Regions from separate parts of the Mesorhizobium sp. M8A.F.Ca.ET.165.01.1.1 genome, predicted to be linked through region 1. Evidence: riboswitches for the same ligand, from Rfam matches in the RefSeq annotation. Region 1 holds a riboswitch; each other region holds the start of a gene.
The links. A riboswitch is a leader RNA that binds a small molecule or an ion and turns the genes downstream of it on or off. The one in region 1 is predicted to bind cobalamin.
Positions count from the first base shown of each region.

Region 2: linked by a shared signal. The riboswitch ahead of EN808_RS09745 (DUF1636 family protein) and the one ahead of EN808_RS23640 (aromatic ring-hydroxylating dioxygenase subunit alpha) in region 1 are both predicted to bind cobalamin.
Region 3: linked by a shared signal. The riboswitch ahead of bluB (5,6-dimethylbenzimidazole synthase) and the one ahead of EN808_RS23640 (aromatic ring-hydroxylating dioxygenase subunit alpha) in region 1 are both predicted to bind cobalamin.

Region 1 is NZ_SRTH01000010.1:56,273-62,507, reverse strand. Features, by position in the region: gene EN808_RS23650 (PqqD family protein) at 1-432, opposite strand; gene EN808_RS23645 (hybrid-cluster NAD(P)-dependent oxidoreductase) at 573-1,673, opposite strand; gene EN808_RS23640 (aromatic ring-hydroxylating dioxygenase subunit alpha) at 1,751-2,998, opposite strand; cobalamin riboswitch at 3,113-3,315, opposite strand; gene EN808_RS23635 (DUF680 domain-containing protein) at 3,809-4,009, shown strand; gene EN808_RS23630 (DUF680 domain-containing protein) at 4,083-4,289, shown strand; gene EN808_RS23625 (DUF680 domain-containing protein) at 4,353-4,601, shown strand; gene ugpC (sn-glycerol-3-phosphate ABC transporter ATP-binding protein UgpC) at 4,681-5,793, opposite strand; gene EN808_RS23615 (alpha-glucosidase) at 5,823-6,235, opposite strand, start outside.
Region 2 is NZ_SRTH01000003.1:91,581-97,815, reverse strand. Features, by position in the region: gene EN808_RS09755 (NADH-quinone oxidoreductase subunit A) at 1-180, opposite strand, end outside; gene EN808_RS09750 (winged helix-turn-helix domain-containing protein) at 514-1,713, shown strand; cobalamin riboswitch at 1,743-1,949, shown strand; gene EN808_RS09745 (DUF1636 family protein) at 1,987-2,421, shown strand; gene cobW (cobalamin biosynthesis protein CobW) at 2,418-3,470, shown strand; gene EN808_RS09735 (cobaltochelatase subunit CobN) at 3,489-6,235, shown strand, end outside.
Region 3 is NZ_SRTH01000004.1:449,160-455,394, reverse strand. Features, by position in the region: gene dxs (1-deoxy-D-xylulose-5-phosphate synthase) at 1-175, opposite strand, end outside; gene EN808_RS15440 (pirin family protein) at 248-1,168, opposite strand; gene EN808_RS15435 (DUF2277 domain-containing protein) at 1,209-1,475, opposite strand; gene EN808_RS15430 (exodeoxyribonuclease VII small subunit) at 1,569-1,820, opposite strand; gene EN808_RS15425 (histone deacetylase family protein) at 1,824-2,750, opposite strand; cobalamin riboswitch at 2,929-3,111, shown strand; partial or broken gene bluB (5,6-dimethylbenzimidazole synthase) at 3,211-3,789, shown strand; gene EN808_RS15415 (hypothetical protein) at 3,957-4,940, opposite strand; gene EN808_RS15410 (TetR/AcrR family transcriptional regulator) at 5,030-5,638, opposite strand; gene EN808_RS15405 (MFS transporter) at 5,758-6,235, shown strand, end outside.

The DNA of each region.
Region 1 (6,235 bases):
TCAGGAAGCCTGCTTGACCGCCGGCCAGCCAAGGGGTTCCTCGACCTCATGGATGGGATCAACGACGATCAGGTCCGCGAGGTCGTCGTGGATGCTGACATTGAGCGGCTCGCTGGTGGCGGCAAGCTCGGCTTGCAATTCGCCCGGCAGTGGCTGCGCCGTCGCTTCAGAACGCACCAGCAAACCCAGTTCGAGCAGCTGCGATATGAAGTGTTCGAGTTCGGCTTGGCTTATTGTCGAGCCGCCCGCGGCCAGCCCGATCAGAGCCTGGGCATCCGCTCCGGACGAAAGCACCTGCCACGCCTTGCTGCCGGAATCGGAGAAGCCGAAATATTTGCCATTGGCAAGGTTGAGCACCACGGCCTCGCCATCGAAGGATTCGAAAACGATATCCCGGCTCGCAACCGCATAGGCATGGGATTCATGCTTCATTGTTGCCCCGCTTTACATCCCTGCCCGCCAGCAGGACCGATTCCACCGACAACGCCTGTAGACTTTCGGTCGTTCCTTGGCAAGGTAACCTTTGCCGGCAAGGCGCCGACATTTCCGGGATCAGACGAAGGACGGGCGGATCAAGCCTCGATTTCCAGCGCCGACAATGGCTTGGAACAACAGGCCAGGATGAAGCCGTCGTCGATCTCATGATCGAGGATGCCGCCATTGTGGCTCATCTCGACGCTGCCGGAGACTTTCTTCACCTTGCAGGTTCCGCACAGGCCGAATTCGCAGGCCGCCGGTATTCGCACGCCCGAGGCGCGCGCGGTCTGCAGCACGGTCTGGCCGGCGACGCAGTCGGCGTCGACATCCGAAAGCGCGAAGCGGATCGGCGTCGCGGCTTCGACGGAAATTGCCGCGCCGTCTTCAGCCGGCGCGGCAAACGGTGCCGGGACTTCGTCCACGGTCGGCGCGGCAAAGCTTTCCTGATGGTACTTTGCCATGTCGAAGCCGGCGGCTTCGAGCATGCCGCGCACGGCGCGCATGAAGGGATCGGGCCCACAGCAGAAGATTTCGCGTTCGCGGAAATCGGGTGCCAGGAGCGGCAGCCGGATGGCGTCGATGCGGCCCATATGGCCGTACCAGCCCTCGCGGCTCGACCGTTCCTCGATCATGAAGCCGAGCGACAGGCCAGGCATGTGGCCCCCGAGCAGTTCGAGTTCCTTGCGGAAGATGATTTCTTCCGGGCGCCGCGCGCAGTTGACGAAACCGACATCGGTCCATGGCGCACAGTCGTTCAGCCAGCGCAGCATCGACATCATCGGCGTCACGCCGGAGCCGGCCGAGACGAACAGATATTTCGCCGCCGGATGGCTGTGCAGTGAAAAGTCGCCGCCCGGTCCATAGGCCTTGACGTGCGAGCCGGGCGCCAGGTGATCGAACATCCAGCGTGTGCCGATGCTGCCCGCCTGCGCCTTCACCGTCACCGCGATCGAGAACGGCCGCGACGGCGACGACGACAGCGTGTAGGTGCGCATCAGCGGCCCATCTGGCGTCGGCAGCTCCAGCGTCACGAACTGGCCCGGCTTGTAGCGGAACCAGGTCTGGTTGTCGGACCGGAAGGTGAAGGTCTTGACGTCGGGCGCCTCATCGCTGACACCGGTCACTTCCAGCACCTGCAGTCTGTCGTTCCAGGGCGCCATCTGGTCGAGATGGCGATAGAGGCCAAGGTCGGTCATCGCATTCATCCCTGCATACCTTTCATTTTGCGCATGTCGTGATCCCAAAACCGCTGCACACTTTTGGGTGACATGCGCTAGGCGACGCTGCGCAGCGCCGGCCGCCCGCCTTCGGCCAGGCGCGGACCGATGAAGCGGGCATACCAGTCGACGAACTGGATGACGCCGCCTTCATGCAGCTCCGAATACGGGCCGGGTTCATAGGCCGGCGACAGGATACCGAAAGCGTTCTCCTCGACGATGCGGCGATCCTGGTCGTTGGTCTCGGTCCAGACATGGGTGAGTTCGGCGAGATCGTAGTCGACACCCTCGACGGCGTCCTTGTGCACCAACCACTTCGTCGTCACCGCCGTTTCGGTTGCGCTGACCGGCAGCACGCGGAAGGTGACGGCATGATCAACGAGGATGTGGTTCCAGGTCGTCGGGTAGTGATAGTGCATCAGCGTGCCGATGCGGTCGGCCGAAACGCTGTCGGACAGGTCCTTCCTCACCGCCCGCTTGCCGGTCATCGTGTAGCTCTGGGCATCGCGCAGCAGCGGCGCGCGGGTGGCGCGGTATTGCCCGGCCGGGTCGATGCGGAATTTGCTGGGCAGGCCAACAGCTTCGCACTTCGCCCAGTGCGCCAGCATCTCCGGATCGCTGTCGGCGCCTTGCACGCCGGTCACGGTCGGTGCTTCCGGGAAGGTCCTGCACAGTTCGGGATGATTGCCCGCGCAATGATAGCATTCGCGGTTGTTTTCCCAAACCAGCTTCCAATTGCCCTTCTCGATGATCGTGCTCTCGAAGGCGATCTTGGCCTCGCTCAGCCGGTGCGGCTTGAGATAGGGCTCGATCATTGCCCGCATCGGCGCGAAGTCGGCCGGCTCCTTGGCTAGGCAGATGAAGACATAGCCGGCGACGCTTTCGCAGGCGACCGGCTTCAGCCCGAACTGGCTCTTGTCGAACCCCTCGGCCATCTGGCGGGCGAACAGCAGACGCCCGTCCAGCTCATAGGTCCACTGGTGATAGGGACAGACCAGTTTGGCGGCCATGCCCTTGTCGCTGTTGCAGACGCGGCTGCCACGATGGCGGCAGGAATTGTGGAAGGCGTTGATCTTGCCCTGCTGATCGCGCACCAGCACGATAGGATAGTCGCCGACCTGCACGGTGATGAAGCTGCCCGGCTTGGGCAATTCGCAATCATGGCCGATGAACAGCCAGTCGCGATACCAGATCAGCTCCATGTCGAGCTTGAAGTAGTCCGGGTCGGTGTAAAAAGGCTGTTCCAGCGAAAAGCCTTGTCTGCGGCTGTTCAAGAGCCTCAGCATGTCGTTGCGCGCGTCCATGTCCTGTCCTCATTTTCAAGGACTGAACTGGTGGTGATTGAGGAAGGACTGGACGCAGATCGGCGCAAAGCCGGACAAACACCATCCGCCTCTTGACCGCCCACCGCGATCAGTCGAGTTCTAGCGATCTCGGGCTGGTTTCCGGGCTCTGGAGTCGTCCTTGCGGACCATCGCGACACCTTCCCAGGCTTTCGCCCAGTGGTCTCCCGTTGCGACTTGAACTCCACCACCGTTGCGGGGGCAGCGCCGGAATCTGACCGGCTTCCCAATTCTCCGCTCCGTCGTCACGCAGCGGCACCTGAGATGCCTGATCTAATCACGACAGGCTTTGCGACATCGGCACGAAAGCGACATCGCATCCATGCGGCGCGACACGCATGCTGGATCGTCATGACAGGGTCGTAGGCGTTGGAATCGCATTCTGTCGCCTGGCGCGCAGGCGCCGTTTTCGCCCCCTTTGCCGGGGGCAAAAGGGTTAACAGTTTCAAAAAGTGACTATTAGCAGATTCTAAAATCGAACCGAACGGTTCGTTTCTGTTGACGGTGCGTGCAGGACGGTGTGAACGCCGAGCCTCCGATACAGTTGGTGATCGGGGTGTCATTTTTAGCTAACTGGTTGATATAACGACAGAAAATAACCGATGTGGAAATCGCTGGTACAATTTCAAGTGGTAGAGTCATGGTCCACGCTGAACAACTTCGTGATTGGAAACAGCAGAGGTGCTCTCCCACATCGGGGCGGTCCGAACGACGCGATTTTAATCCCAAGACACGCCGCTAGACGGACGGAAAAATACTGGAGTACCCAAAATGAAAAAGATTGTTCTCACTGCCGCCGCCCTTCTGGCCATTTCCGGCAGCGCCTTCGCTGGTAGCGACCATTACGGTTCGAACGCCGCCACCCCCGCTGCCACTGTCGACAGCTCGTACACCGCTTCGACCAGCAAGTCGGAGCCGGCTGCTCAGACGCCTGCCCAGGGCGCCGACCACAATCTCTTCGGCAACAACTAACAGCCGATCCCCGGCCTGCGGCGGGGCGACCCTGCCGCGCGGGGTGGATGCCACAAATTCAGGAGTACCTAAAATGAACAAGATCCTCATTGCCGCCGCCGCCGTCCTGGCCCTCTCCGGCAGCGCCTTTGCCGGCAGCGACAACTACGGTTCGAGCGGTGCCAACCAGGCGGCTGTCACGTCGACCGACAACGCGAACACCGCGTCGATCGGCAAGTCGGCTCCGGCCACCGAGGCGCCTGCCCGGCCGGGTAGCGATCGCAACCTCTTCGGCCGTTGACGCCTGTTGCGAGTGGCGGCTTGCCCGCCGCTCGTGGAATTCAAGACATCAGGAGTATTGGAAATGAACAAGATCCTCATTGCTGCCGCCGCCGTTCTGGCCCTCTCCGGCAGCGCTTTCGCCGGCAGTGACAACTATGGCTCCAATGGCGCCAATCAGCCCACTGCATCGTCGACCGTCAATGTCGATACGTCGCATACGGGTTCGGTCCGCAACAGCGACTCACCCATCTACAAGCTGCTCAACTCGTCCGGCGACGTGCAGAAGTCCGCCCCTCACGGCGCAGACCGCAATCTCTTCGGCAACAACTAACCAGCCGTCGTGATGTATAAAAAGAGAGCGGCGGGCCTGCCCGCTGCTCTCTTTTTTTGTTGTCGAGACATGGCTGGCCTCAGGCGGCTTTTGCTTCCGCTTCGTGCAGCGCGAACGACCGTCCATCCGCATCGAAGATATGAAGGTCGCCGGCATTGGCGGTCAACTGCAGCGTCGAGCCGCGCTTGACCTCGACATTGCCCGGCAGCTTGGTCACCAGCGGCAGGTCGGCACGGCCGATGTCGATATAGACCAACTGAACCTCGCCGAGTTGCTCGACATAATCGACCGTCCCCTCGAACAGATAGTCCGCACCACTGGCGATCGCGAGATCTTCCGGCCGCACGCCGAAGCTGACCGCCGCTCCCTTTGCCGAGGGAGGCGTCGCGATCGGCACCGTCGCCTTGCGGCCGCCGACATGGCTGATGATGGTCGGGTTGCCCGTCTTGTCGACCGTGGCCGGCAGGATGTTCATGGCCGGCGAGCCGATGAACTGGGCGACGAATAGGTTGCCGGGGTTCTTGTAGAGCTCCATGGGCGTGCCGACCTGCTCGATGTGGCCATCCTTCAGCACCACGATGCGGTCGGCCAGCGTCATCGCCTCGACCTGGTCGTGGGTGACATAGATCATGGTCGTGTTGGGCATCGATTCCTTGAGCTTGGCGATCTCGATACGCGTGGCGACGCGCAGTGCCGCGTCAAGGTTCGACAGCGGTTCGTCGAACAGGAACACTTTTGGATTGCGCACGATGGCGCGGCCGATGGCGACACGCTGACGCTGGCCGCCCGACATCGCCTTGGGCAGGCGGTCGAGATATTTGGTCAGCTGCAGGATTTCGGCGGCCTGCCGCACCCGTTTGTCGATCTCGGCTTTGCTTTCCTTGCCGATCTTCATCGAGAAGGCCATGTTGTCGTAGACTGTCATGTGCGGATAGAGCGCGTAGGACTGGAACACCATGGCGATGCCGCGCTTCGATGGCGGCACGTCGTTGACCACCTGGCCGTCGATCTTGAGTTCGCCCGAGGTGATTTCCTCAAGCCCGGCGATCGAGCGCAGCAAGGTCGACTTGCCGCAGCCCGACGGGCCGACGAAGACGATGAATTCGCCCGATTTGATGTCGAGGTCGATGCCGTGGAGAATGTTGAGATTGCCGTAGGACTTCTTCACTTGTCTCAAATTGACATCGGCCATTGATTTCCTCCCAGTGGTTCCTCAGATGTTCAGCCTATGCGCCCGAACCAGACGCCGTAACCGCCGAGTTCGACCGTACCGGTGCTTGCCTGCCCGGAAAATCCGTGTCCCGCCAAAGGTTGCAGGGTTCGGTTGCCGAGGTCAACCTTCGCTGGCGCAGCGCCCAGATTGAAGACGCAGACGATCTCCTCATTGCCCGCCCGGCGGGTGAAGGCGACGGTGTCGCCCTGGCTTTCGATGAAGCTGATGTCGCCCTTGGCCAATGCCGGATGGGCGCGGCGGAAGGCGAGAAAGCGCCGGTAATGCTCAAGCAGCGAGGTTTCGTCACCTTGCTGCACGTTGACCGCCTGTGACAGGTGCTTGGCCGGCACCGGCAGCCAGGGCTTTGCCTGGGAGAAGCCGCCATTGCTGGCATTGCCGTCCCACACCATGGGTGTGCGGC
Region 2 (6,235 bases), on a different contig from region 1:
GTCGAACTTCATGCGGGCATCGTCGAACGAGTTGAAACCGCACTCGTAGGCGGACAGCTTTTCGGGATCGGGGTTGCGGTAGGCCACCAGGAACGGTGCGACCAGCAGCGCCAGGCCGACCACCAGCGCCACGCCGATGAACAGGACGATGGGCAGGTACGAACTGAGGAGTGCGTTCATGCAGCGGCTTTCCGTTGGCGCCAATCCACGTTGATTACAGCACCGGACCTTAATGCGGAAGCGTGACAGTTTAACCGCTGAACCGTTTTAAGGAGCCTATGCTGCAACGCGGCGAGGGTTAGCGCAGCACTTCCAGCGAAGCAAGTCAAACCTTGTTCAAAACAACGAGCTGGACGGCATTCCGGGAGAAACTGGTCTCATAGGCTCCTGTTTGATTTCCTTCTCTTTTTACTCCACTTTTCTCTCCTGACAGGGTTGCCGCCAAAACCCTGCTAGCATGGGCTGGAATCACCCATCACATCTTTGTCAAAGCACCCTCAGAGTGACGCCTGCATGAAGGAAAAGATCTCGCTAGCCGCCGCCCGGCGCATCGCGCTCGCCGCTCAGGGATTTCTCGATCCCCGCCCCGCCGGCATGCCCGACCGCCGCCATTTCGCCCGCGTTCTGTCCCGCACCGGCCTGCTGCAGATCGATTCCGTCAGTGCGGTGGTGCGTGCCCACTATATGCCGCTCTATTCGCGTCTGGGTCCCTATCCCGTTGCCTTGCTCGACAACGCCGCCGTGACGCGCAAGCGCACGGTGTTCGAATATTGGGCACACGAGGCCTCATTCCTGCCGGTCGAGACGTACCCGCTGATGCGCTGGCGCATGCAGCGCGCCGAGCAAGGCGATGAAATGTATCTGGGGCTGGCCAAATGGGGCCGTGAGCACGCTGCCTATATAGAAGAGATCTACCGCCAGGTCGTCGATCGTGGCCCGATCGCCGCTTCGGCGCTGGAAGGCCAGAAAGGCTCCGGCGGCTGGTGGGGTTGGAGCCGCGCCAAGCACGCCTTCGAATGGCTGTTCTGGGCCGGCCGCATCACCACGGCGCACCGGCGCGGTTTCGAGCGCTTCTATGACCTGCCGGAGCGGGTGCTGCCGCAAGCGATCCTCGACCTGCCGGTACCGGCGGCCGAGGATGCACATCGCGAATTGCTGCGCATTTCCGCCCGCGCCCACGGCATCGCCACATCAGGCGACCTGCGCGACTATTTCCGGCTCTCCCCCGCCGACATGAAAGGCCGGCTCGAGGAACTGGTCGAACTCGGCGAGTTGTTGCCGGTCCGTGTCGAGGGGTGGGACAAGCCAGCTTACCTTCACAGGGATGCGCGTTTGCCACGCAAGATCGAGGCCCGCGCCCTGCTGGCGCCGTTCGATCCCGTCGTCTTCGAGCGCTCGCGCTCGGAGCGGCTGTTCGATTTTCACTATCGCATCGAAATCTACACCCCGGCCGAGAAGCGCCAATACGGCTACTATGTCCTGCCCTTCCTGCTTGGCGACAGGATCGTGGCGCGCGTCGACCTCAAAGCCGACCGGCCGGCCAGTGTCCTGCGCGTCCATGCCGCCTATGCCGAGCCCGGCGCGCCGCCTGAAACCGCCGCTGAACTTTTCGAGGAATTGAAGCAGATGCAGGGCTGGCTTGGGCTTGAACGCATCGAAGTGACGCCTGCCGGCGACCTCGGCCCGGCGCTGTCCGACATCGCGGTGTCGTAAGCTCGCGTTGACACCGCTGCCCGCAAGAGCCTAAATCCGATCCAGACGGTCTCCTCTCGGCAAAGGGAGGAGCCAAGAGGGAATGCGGTGCGGGCCGAAAAGCCCAAATCCGCGGCTGTCCCCGCAACTGTAAGCGAAGAGCCAAGGCCGAAAGCCACTGGGATTGTCCCGGGAAGGCGGCTACCCAAGGCGACGACCCGCGAGCCAGGAGACCTGCCGTCTGGAATGCAAGAATCCGATCGCCCGGCGGGTTTTCCGGGCAAGGAGCCTGATTTGGATCGCGACAGCAGTTTCTCGGCTGAAACAACGGACATTTCGTCCGGCGAGGATGATTCCCTGGCCGGCATCACTGTCATCGTCTGCGCCTCCTGTCGCGACGAGACCGGTTCCGACGCCCATCCCCGGGCCGGCGAACTTTTGGCTGAAGATACGCGCCAAGCCGCCTCGAGCGAGAAAATCCGCATCCGTACGGTCGAATGCCTCGGCAATTGCAAGCGCCGGCTCAGCGCCGCGATCCTGCGCGACGGCTGCTGGAGCTATGTGTTCGGCGACCTGACCGCGACCAGCGGCGCCGATCTCGTCGCCGGCGCGAAACTCTTCGCCACCTCGACCGACGGCCTCATTCCCTGGCGCGGCCGCCCCGATAGCCTCAAGCGCGGCCTCGTTGCCCGCATCCCTCCTCTCGACATGCTGAAGGACTTGACATGACCGCTCCAAATTCGGCCGGCAATCTCTCCCGCGTTCCCTGCACCGTCGTTACCGGCTTCCTCGGGGCCGGCAAGACGACGCTGGTCCGCCATCTCCTGGAAAACGCCGGCGGCAAGCGGATTGCCATCATCGTCAACGAATTCGGCGATATCGGCATCGACGGCGAAATCCTCAAGGGCTGCGGCATCGACACCTGCCCGGAGGAAAACATCGTCGAACTGGCCAATGGCTGCATCTGCTGCACCGTCGCCGACGATTTCGTGCCGGCGCTCGACCAGATCCTGTCGCTGACGCCGAAGGTCGACCATATCCTGATCGAAACCTCCGGTCTCGCTCTCCCCAAGCCTCTGGTCCAGGCGTTCCAGTGGCCGACGGTGAAAAGCCGCGTGACCGTCGACGGCGTCATCGCCGTGGTCGATGGCCCGGCGTTGGCTGAAGGCCGCGTCGCCAATGACATGGACGCCCTGCAGGCGCAGCGCGCCGGGGATGAGAGCCTCGACCATGACGACCCGGTCGAGGAAGTGTTCGAGGACCAGATCGCCTGCGCCGACCTGATCATCCTGTCGAAGAGCGACCTGATGGACGCCGACGGCTCGGCCCGCGCCAACGCCATCGTCAATGAACACTCCGCCCGCGCCGTGAAGATCGTGCCGACGTCGCATGGCAAGGTCGATCCCTCGGTGCTGCTCGGGCTTGGTCTCGCCGTCGAGGATGACATCGAGAACCGCAAGTCCCATCATGACGGCGCATTCGACCACGAGCATGACGACTTCGACACGTTCATCGTCGACATTCCTTCGATCGCCAATCCGGACGAGTTGGCAAAGCGCGTCGCCGCGGCCGCCGAACAGGAAAACGTGCTGCGTGTGAAAGGCTTCGTCGAGGTCGGCGGCAAGCCGATGCGGCTCCTGCTGCAGGCCGTCGGCCCGCGCGTCAATCATTACTATGACCGCGCCTGGGCCGCCGAGGATGACCGCCGCTCGCGCCTGGTCGTCATCGGCCTCAAGGGGCTGAACCGTCCGGCGATCGAACGCATACTCGCCGGCTGATTTCAGACACGGGCCGCGATGCACATCCTCACCACGACCTCCGCCTCGCTCGACGACCTCGCCGAGCCTGTCGACCTCAGGCAAACGCCGGGGGATATCGTGGCCTTGTCGTTCACCGACAGCGATCTCGCCGGACTGGCGGCGGCATGGAAGGCGGACGCCGATCGCTTGCCCTCCATGCGGCTGGCCGCACTGCGCGATCTGCGCCACCCCATGTCCGTCGACCTCTGGATCGACAGCGTCGCCCGCCATGCCAAGGTCATCCTGGTGCGCATCCTCGGCGGCAACGACTGGTGGCGCTATGGCTGCGACCAGCTGGCGGTGATTGCCCGTGAGCGCGGCATCAAACTGGCGCTGCTTCCGGGTGAAAGCCATGACGAGGATCTCAGGCTGATCGAAGCCTCGACGCTGCCACGCGCCGAACTCGACGGCCTGCTTGGCTATTTCCGAGAGGGCGGCCCGGCCAATATGAGCGCGCTGGTTCGGAGGCTGGCAGGCCTGGCTGGACAGGATACGTCCGTCGCCAGTCCGGTCAGCGTGCCGAAGGCCGGTTACTATCAGTCTGGATTGGGGGTCGCGGAGGAGCCGGACCTTTCAATGGTCGGCGCTCCCGTCGTCCCTATTCTCTTCTACCGCTCGATGCTGCTCGCGGCCGACGTCGCCCCGATCGATGCGCTGGCCGAGGCTTTGCGCTCCCAGGGACTGGCAGCGGTCCCGGTCTTCGTTTCCAGCCTCAAGGATCCTGGGTCCCTGGCCTTCGTCGAAAACGCCATTGCATCGCTGAAACCCGCCGCCATCATCACCGCGACCGCCTTCGCTTCGGGTGCCGAACCCGGCGTTGAAACCCTGTTCGACCGCGCCGGCGTGCCCGTCTTCCAGGTCATCATCGCCACCACCCGCCGCGATGTCTGGGAAAACAACCAGCGCGGCCTGGCGCCGGCCGACCTTGCCATGCATGTCGTACTGCCCGAACTCGACGGCCGCATCCTTGCAGGCGCCATTTCCTTCAAGGGCGAGAGCGATGTCGATCCGGCGCTTGGCCACCGTGCGCTGGCCAACCGGCCGGAACCGGATCGTGTGACGCAGGTGGCTAAGCGCGTTGCGGCCTTCATCCGCCTGCGGGAGACATCGCGCGCAGAGCGCAAACTGGCGATCCTGATTCCCGATTATCCCAGCGCTCCTGGCCGCACCGGATATGCGGTCGGGCTGGATGTGCCATCCAGTGTGCTGGCGATGCTGCACGACTTGAGCGAACAGGGCTATGCCGTTGAGGGGATTCCGCAAACACCGCGCGCGTTGCTGGATCTGCTGGAGCACGGCAATGATCGATTGGGGCTCGACGACTATGGTGCCTTTTCTATTGAGCTTCCGACATCGGCAATTGCCGCGGTAGACGCCGCGTGGGGCAGAGCAGATCAGGAGACAGGTTTGCGCGAGGCGCCCCCCTCTGTCCTGCCGGACATCTCCCCCACACGGGGGGAGATTGTGCCCGCATCTCCGCTTTCGCCAATTTCGAAGGTTAAAGAACGGGCGCCGAAGTTGCCAATCTCCCCCCTCGTGGGGGAGATGTCCGGCAGGACAGAGGGGGGCGCTCAAGCGCCAGCCTCAGCAAACTTCCCCTTCCGTGCCGCAACCTTCGGCAACATCACCGTGGCACTCGCCCCTGATCGCGGCCGTTCCGCCGATCGCCGCGCCGATTACCACGACCCGACACTGCCTCCGCGCCACGCCTTGATCGCCTTCGGCCTCTGGCTGCGCAAATCGCTCGGCGTCCATGCCTTGATCCACGTCGGCGCCCACGGCACGCTGGAATGGCTGCCCGGCAAGACCGTCGCGCTTTCGCAAAACTGCTTCCCCGAGATCGTGACCGGGTCCCTGCCCGTCATCTATCCCTTCATCGTCTCCAATCCAGGCGAGGCGGCGCAGGCCAAACGGCGCATCGCCGCCGTCACCCTTGGCCATCTGCCGCCGCCGCTCGCCGGTGCAGGTCTCGACGAGGACCAGCACAAGCTCGAACGCCTGGTCGATGAATACGCCCAGGCCGATGGCCTTGACCGCCGCCGCCGCGACCGTCTCGCCAGGCTGATTGTCGAAACCGCGCAAAAGACCGGCCTTGCCTCCGAAGCCGGCGTCGCCAAAACCGATGCGCCCGACGAAGCGCTGCGCCGTATCGACGCCTGGCTCTGCGATCTCAAGGACTTCGCTATCAAGGACGGGCTGCATATCTACGGCCGCGCGCCCGAGGGCGAGCCGGATGCCATGCGCCGCCAAAGCGCGGAAGCCGAGAAGTCGGCGCTGTTCGCCGCGCTCGATGGCTGTCACGTCAAGGCCGGCCCGGCTGGCGCGCCCGCACGGGGCCGCTCCGACGTGCTGCCCACTGGCCGCAACCTGTTCACCTCGGACCCGCGCACCATGCCGACGCCGACCGCCTACGACCTGGGCAAGGCGGCGGCGGAGGAAGTGGTGCGCGGCTACCTGCAATCGCATGGCGACTGGCCGCGTTCCCTGGTTATCGACCTCTGGGGCTCGGCCTCGCTGCGCACCGGCGGCGAGGAGATCGCGCAGGGGCTGGCACTGATGGGATGCCGGCCGCAATGGGACGCTGCCACCGGCCGCATCACCGGCATCGAGGTGCTGCCGCCAGCTATGCTCGGCCGTCCGCGCGTCGACGTCACCTGGCGCATATCAGGCCTGTTCCGCGACATGTTCCCGACCCAGATCGCCCTGATCGACGCCGCCGCCAACGCCGTTTCCGCGCGCGACGA
Region 3 (6,235 bases), on a different contig from region 1:
CGCCAAGATGGCCGCCGGTGCGGGACACGGCATCGACCAGTTCGGCGCGCAGCTCGGATGCCAATTGCGGCAATTCGCTCTCGGCCAGCGTGCGCAGGTCGGCCGGGATGCGAATCCTGTCGAGAAGCGGCGTATGCGGCGTTGCGTTCACGGTGGGCCCAGACTTTCTGTTCATCGGCGGGATAGGCCGCCGGCCGGCGAAAGTAAATGCGTGTCGGTGACGCGGACGGCCAGCCTCTCGATCCGCTCAGCCTTCCGGCAGCGGAATGAATTCCTTCTCATCGCCAGGAACGATATCGAAGCGGCCGGTCTTCCATTCCTGCTTGGCCTGCTCGATGCGCTCCTTGGACGAGGAGACGAAATTCCACCAGATGTAGCGCTTCGAACCGAGCGAGGCGCCGCCGAACAGCATGAAATGCGCCCCGGTCAGCGATGATATGACGATCTCGTCGCCGGGGCGGAACACCAGCAGCCGTTCCGCCGGAAAGACGTCGCCCGAAATCGAGACCTCGCCTTCCAGCGTATAGATGGCGCGCTCTTCCGCATCGGCCGGGATTTTGACACTGGCACCGGGCGCCAGCCGCAAATCAGCGTAGAGCGTTTCGGAGTCCGCCCGCACCGGAGACCGCAATCCCTGGAAATCACCGATGACGACGCGCCCGCTGACGCCGTCGGCATCGATCTCGGGAAGCCGAAGCGCCGCTGTGTTCTCGAACACCGGCGCAACCTCTTCCTTGCCATCGGGCAGTGCCAGCCAAGTCTGCAAGCCGGAGATGGACATCGGCGCGCCGCGCAATTCCTGTGGCGTGCGCTCGGAATGGACGATGCCACGGCCCGCGGTCATCAGGTTCACGTCGCCGGGCTGGATCACCATTTCGGTGCCGAGCGAATCGCGATGCCGGATCTTGCCGTCGAACAGATAGGTCACGGTCGACAGGCCGATATGCGGGTGCGGACGGACATCGAGCGCCTGGCCGGCGCGCAGGATGGCCGGGCCCATGCGGTCGAAGAAGATGAACGGCCCGACCAGCCGCCTCTTGGCGGTCGGCAACGCGCGGCGCACTTCGAAGCCGCCAATATCCTTGGCGTTGGGGATGACCATCAACTCGATCTGGTCGCTGGCGAAGGCATCGCCGGCCTCAGGGTCTTTCCCCGGGAAGAAGCTCATGAACTCTCCTGGTCAGCGCTCGGTGGCTGCATCAGCCGCATCAGGCAAAGCGGATCGCGGCCTTTGCTCTTAGTTTGGCCGCCACCTCTTCGCGATTGCGCGGATGCTGGTGGGTTTCGAGGGAATCAAGCAATTCGCGTGCCGATGCCGCGATGGCTTCGACAGCATGATCGAACGCATGCTGGTTCTGTTTCGACGGCCGCGTCGTTCCACTCAGCTTGCGGACAAACTGGAGTGCCGCGTCGCGGACTTCGTCGTTGGTTGCCGGCGGATCAAAATTGAACAGGGTCTTGATGTTTCTGCACATCGTTTCCAAACCTCCTCTTGTCCGTTTCAATCGGGACGAACTGTATCCTCAATCATGATCGTGTCCAAAAATCGGTAAGACTGCGAGGGCGCCTTAGTCCGCGTCGAGCGGCTCGGTTCCAACCGGCTTGCCATCGCGCGACAGCCTGATCTTCTCGACCTTGTCCTCGGCTGCCTTCAGCAAGCGGTCGCAATGCGCCTTCAGCGCCTCGCCGCGCTCGTAGATCCGGATCGACTGGTCGAGCGGCACGTCGCCGCGCTCCAGATCATCGACGATCTTCTCCAGCGCGTCGAGTGCCTGTTCGAAGCTCATCGCCTTGACGTCTTCGTTGATCTCACCGCTCATCATTCATCCTTTCATCAGTCGCCCGACATGGGCGGCGACCGAAAATGCCAATCCTTGCAGATCGTAGCCACCCTCGAGCAGGCTGACGAGCCGGTTGCCGCCGTGGCGTGCGGCGCGCTGCATCAGTTGGCCGGTCGCCCAGTCGAAATCGTCCTCGGTCAGATTGATCTCGGCCAGCGGGTCGCGGTGGTGCGCGTCGAAGCCGGCCGAAATGATGATCAGGTCGGGGGCGAAATTGTCGAGCGATGGCAGCACGCGCGACAGGAAGGCATCGCGAAACACCTCGCTGCCGGTCTGTGGCGCCAGCGGCGCGTTGACGATGTTGCCGGCACCGGTCTCGTTCTTCGCCCCGGTGCCTGGGTACAACGGCATCTGGTGCGTCGAGCAATAGAGCACCGACGGATCGTCCCAGAAAATATCCTGCGTGCCGTTGCCGTGATGCACGTCCCAGTCGACGACGGCGACACGCTCGGCGCCGTGCCTCTTCTGCGCATAGCGGGCAGCGATCGCCGCCGTGTTGAAGAAGCAGAAGCCCATTGCCGTGGTCTTTTCGGCATGGTGGCCGGGCGGACGGGCGGCGACGAAGACATTGTCGGCCCGCCCCGCAAAGACATCGTCGACGGCGGCGTTGGCGGCGCCGATCGCCGTGATCGCGGCCTGCCAGCTCTTCGGGCTGGCGGTGGTATCGGCGTCGATGTGGGCAATGCCTTCGTCGGGGATGGCGGCGCGGACACGCGCGACGAAATCGGCGGGATGCGCGTAGAGGATCGTCGCCTCGTCGCCTTGCGGAGCCTCGACGCGGTCGAGCGCGGCAAAAGCTTCGTCGTCGAGCACGCGCTCGATGGCGCGCAGGCGGTCGGGCCGCTCGGGGTGGCCCGGCGGGGTGACGTGTTCGAGAAAGATGGGGTGCGTGTAGAGACGGGTAGCCATCTCCCCTATCTAGTGCCCCGACGCCGTAATGGCCATGCGTGGCGGCTTGATCGCTGGGGAAAATCACGCCTGCGTCCATTGGCGTCGCTGCGGGGATTGGCGCCGCCGGGGCTTCGGCGTAAGGTTGCCGCCACTGCCTGGTGCCTGCCGGTCTGTTTGTTTTAGCCGCATTCTGCGACGCCAAATGATTTCACTTGGCTGCAAATGCTCCGGCGGGAGAATCGGGAACACGGTTAAATTCCGTGGCGTGCCCAACGCTGTAAGGGGGACCGCGCCGGTAAATGCCACTGTCGATGACGGGAAGGCACCGGACGCGGGTTGATCCCGAGCCAGAAGACCGGCCTGGCAGGCATCGTCATCCGCATGGTCAGGCGGATGACATCAGAGCGATGTGGGTCCTCTTGGACGCGCAAAGTTCGCTCTGAGAATTTGAACTGCTGCAATCGCAAGGGGACAAGCGATGCCGGAAGCCATGACCGCTCCAATGGGCGATGGATTTGATCAGATAGCGCGTGACGCGGTTTATCGCGCCATGTTCACGCGGCGCGACGTCCGCAGCCATTTTACATCGGAGGCGATCGACGATGCAGTGCTGGCGCGGCTGCTGCTTGCCGCCCACCACGCGCCATCGGTCGGCTTCATGCAACCCTGGAACTTCATCGTCATCCGCGATGCCAAGCGACGGGCGGAGGTGCGCGACCTGTTCCTTGCCGCGCGTGAGCAGGAACTGCCGGCAATCGAGGCAGACCGGCAGGCGCTCTACCGCAAGCTCAAGCTTGAAGGCATTTGCGAAAGCGCATTCAACATCTGTATCACCTGCGACCGCGAGCGCTCGAAAGGCTCGCCGCTGGGGCGCTGGCACAACCCGGAAATGGACCTCTACAGCACGGTCTGCGCGGTGCAGAATTTCTGGCTGGCGGCACGCACCGAGGGTGTTGGCGTCGGCTGGGTCAGCATCATCGAGGCGCAAGCGCTGAAAAGCCTGCTGTCTGTCCCCGACCACGTGACGCCGGTCGCCTATCTCTGCGTCGGTCGTGTCTCGGAGTTCGCGCCGAAACCCGACCTCGAAACACATGGCTGGGGCCGACGCCTGCCGCTGCCCGACCTGATCATGAGCGAGACGTTTTGCGGCCAGGGTGAGGCACCGCTCAAATCGGCGGTGGCGCGCCTCGACACCGTCGCAGGTGCGCCCGCCAGCCCCGCCGATCAGCGCGTCGCGCCGGCCGTGCCCCAGCGCGAGCCGCCGAAGGTGGACAGCGCCTTGTCCTTGAGTTCCCGGAACTTCGATGAGGCTTCGGCCAGCCTGGCGTCCCAGGCCGGATCAGGCACCTGGCCCTCGATGGTCCTGAAATAGACCTGCATCAGGCAGGCAATGGCGAATGGCTCGATGAAGGCCGCCTTGAAAGCCCAGGCAAAGACGATGGCGAGCACGAAAGCCCAGCCGGCGAGTTGCCCGGGCATGACATAAAGAATGGCGGCTGCCGGAGCCAGCATCAGCAGGAAAATCACGAAAGACACGCCCCACATGATGACCGCCAGCCAGACGGCGTTCTTGACCATGGTCTTGCCGTTCTGGGCGTAGAGCACCACGCCTTGGCGCGCCGTCTCGAACGGCGAGGACGAATTGATGCGGATGTTGTAGCCGAGAATGATCTCGTCGACATAGGTCAGCGATAGCCGGATCACCGTGTTGAGGAACGAGACCAGGCCGCTCAGGCCTGGGATGGGCAGGAAGGCCGCGATGCCACCCAGCAGGCCGGTGATGGCGCGGATGGCGCCCTTGACCAACTGGTCGACGACGAAAAGGATGTTCGCCTCGGCAAAGCGCTCGGTCACAACCTCTTTCGCGTAGGCGATCTGGTTCTGGCCGTCGGGAACGTCATGCCCGTCGATGAGATGCACCATGACGGCGATATGGCCGGCCTTGACGACGTAGAGGATGTATTCGCGCAGCCAGTAGACAGCGATCGAGACGACGCCGAAACCGACCACACCGCCCCAAAGGGCAAAGGACAACGGTCCGTCCGGATCGGTGGAGATATGGCCGACGCCGTAGCCGACCGAGGCACCGGTGCCGGTGGCCATGATGTAGGCCAGCGTGATGCCGAAATAGACGATCATGCGAAAGACAATGAAAGGCCAGGTCCGCATCATGATGGACACCGACCTGCCGATATCGAAATCCCACATGCCCGATTCTCCCCTCAGAGATGGCTGGGGAGGATGCGCCCAAACCGGCTATTGTCAATTGCAGGCGGTGGCGGAAGCGCCGCGGCGGCTCAGTTTGACCGCGCTTCCGGTTTCTCGAGCAGGCCTTCGAGCAGTTGCTTGAATGCGGCCACCACCTTCCTCGACGTCGCTTCGGGATCGTTCGAGTTGGCGATCCGCTGTGCGGCCTGACTGCTCGCACCGTTGATCAATCGCGCCGCCGTTTCGGGATCGACGCCCGGCACCACCATCCCCTCCTGTTGCAGCGCCGTCAGATGATCGGTCATTGAACCGACGCAGGCATTGGCATTCGACCATTGCGCCGGGTCTCCCAGCACGGCCGGACCGTCCCGGAACATGATGCGCTGGATTTCCGGCTCCAGCGCCATTTCGATGTAGGTCGTGCATTCGTCGACGAAATGCTGCCAGCGGGTCGGCGCCCTCGCCGCGACCTCATTAACCCGTGCAGCCATTTCCGCGTCGATTTCGGCGATAACCGCCTGCAGCAGTCCCTTCTTGTCGCCGAAATGATGATAGAGGGCGCCGCGCGTCAGCCCGGCCGATGCGGTGAAATCGTCCATCGACGCTTCGGCGTAGCCAATGGTGCCGAAAGCCTGGCGGGCCGCCGTGATCAGCTTGGCTCGCGTCTCGGCAATCATCTCCTTGCGGGGTCTGTGCATGGTTCTGGACCTATCCACATACGTCTCGTATGCCAATTGACATACGCTACGTATGAACTATCTGACATTCATACGCATCGTATGTAATTGTCGCATCATCCTTTGTCGAGGAACCAGCCATGCAAAACCCCTATTCGGAAATCTTTCGAGCCCCCGGAACCAAAGGCTTTGCGGCCGCCGGCTTCCTGGCGCGCCTGCCGATCGCCATGGCACCGATCGGCATCGTCGCGATGCTGTCTCAAACGCGTGGCGAATACTGGCTGGCCGGCGCGGTCTCGGCGACTTTCGCGCTGGGCAACGCTTTCGTGGCGCCGCAAATATCAAGGCTGGTGGACCGTCTGGGCCAGACACGCATCGTGGTCCCCACCACCATCATCACCGTGATTGCCTTCGCGGTTCTCATCGCGGCAGCCAATCAGGATTGGCCGGTCTGGACGCTGTTCGTCTCGACACTGGCGGCCGCAGCCATGCCCAGCATGCCGGCAATGGTGCGCGCCCGCTGGACCGAGATTTTCCGAGGACGGCCGCAGATGAACACCGCTTTCGCCTTCGAATCGGCGGCGGACGAGCTGGTCTATATCGCCGGCGCGTCGCTGT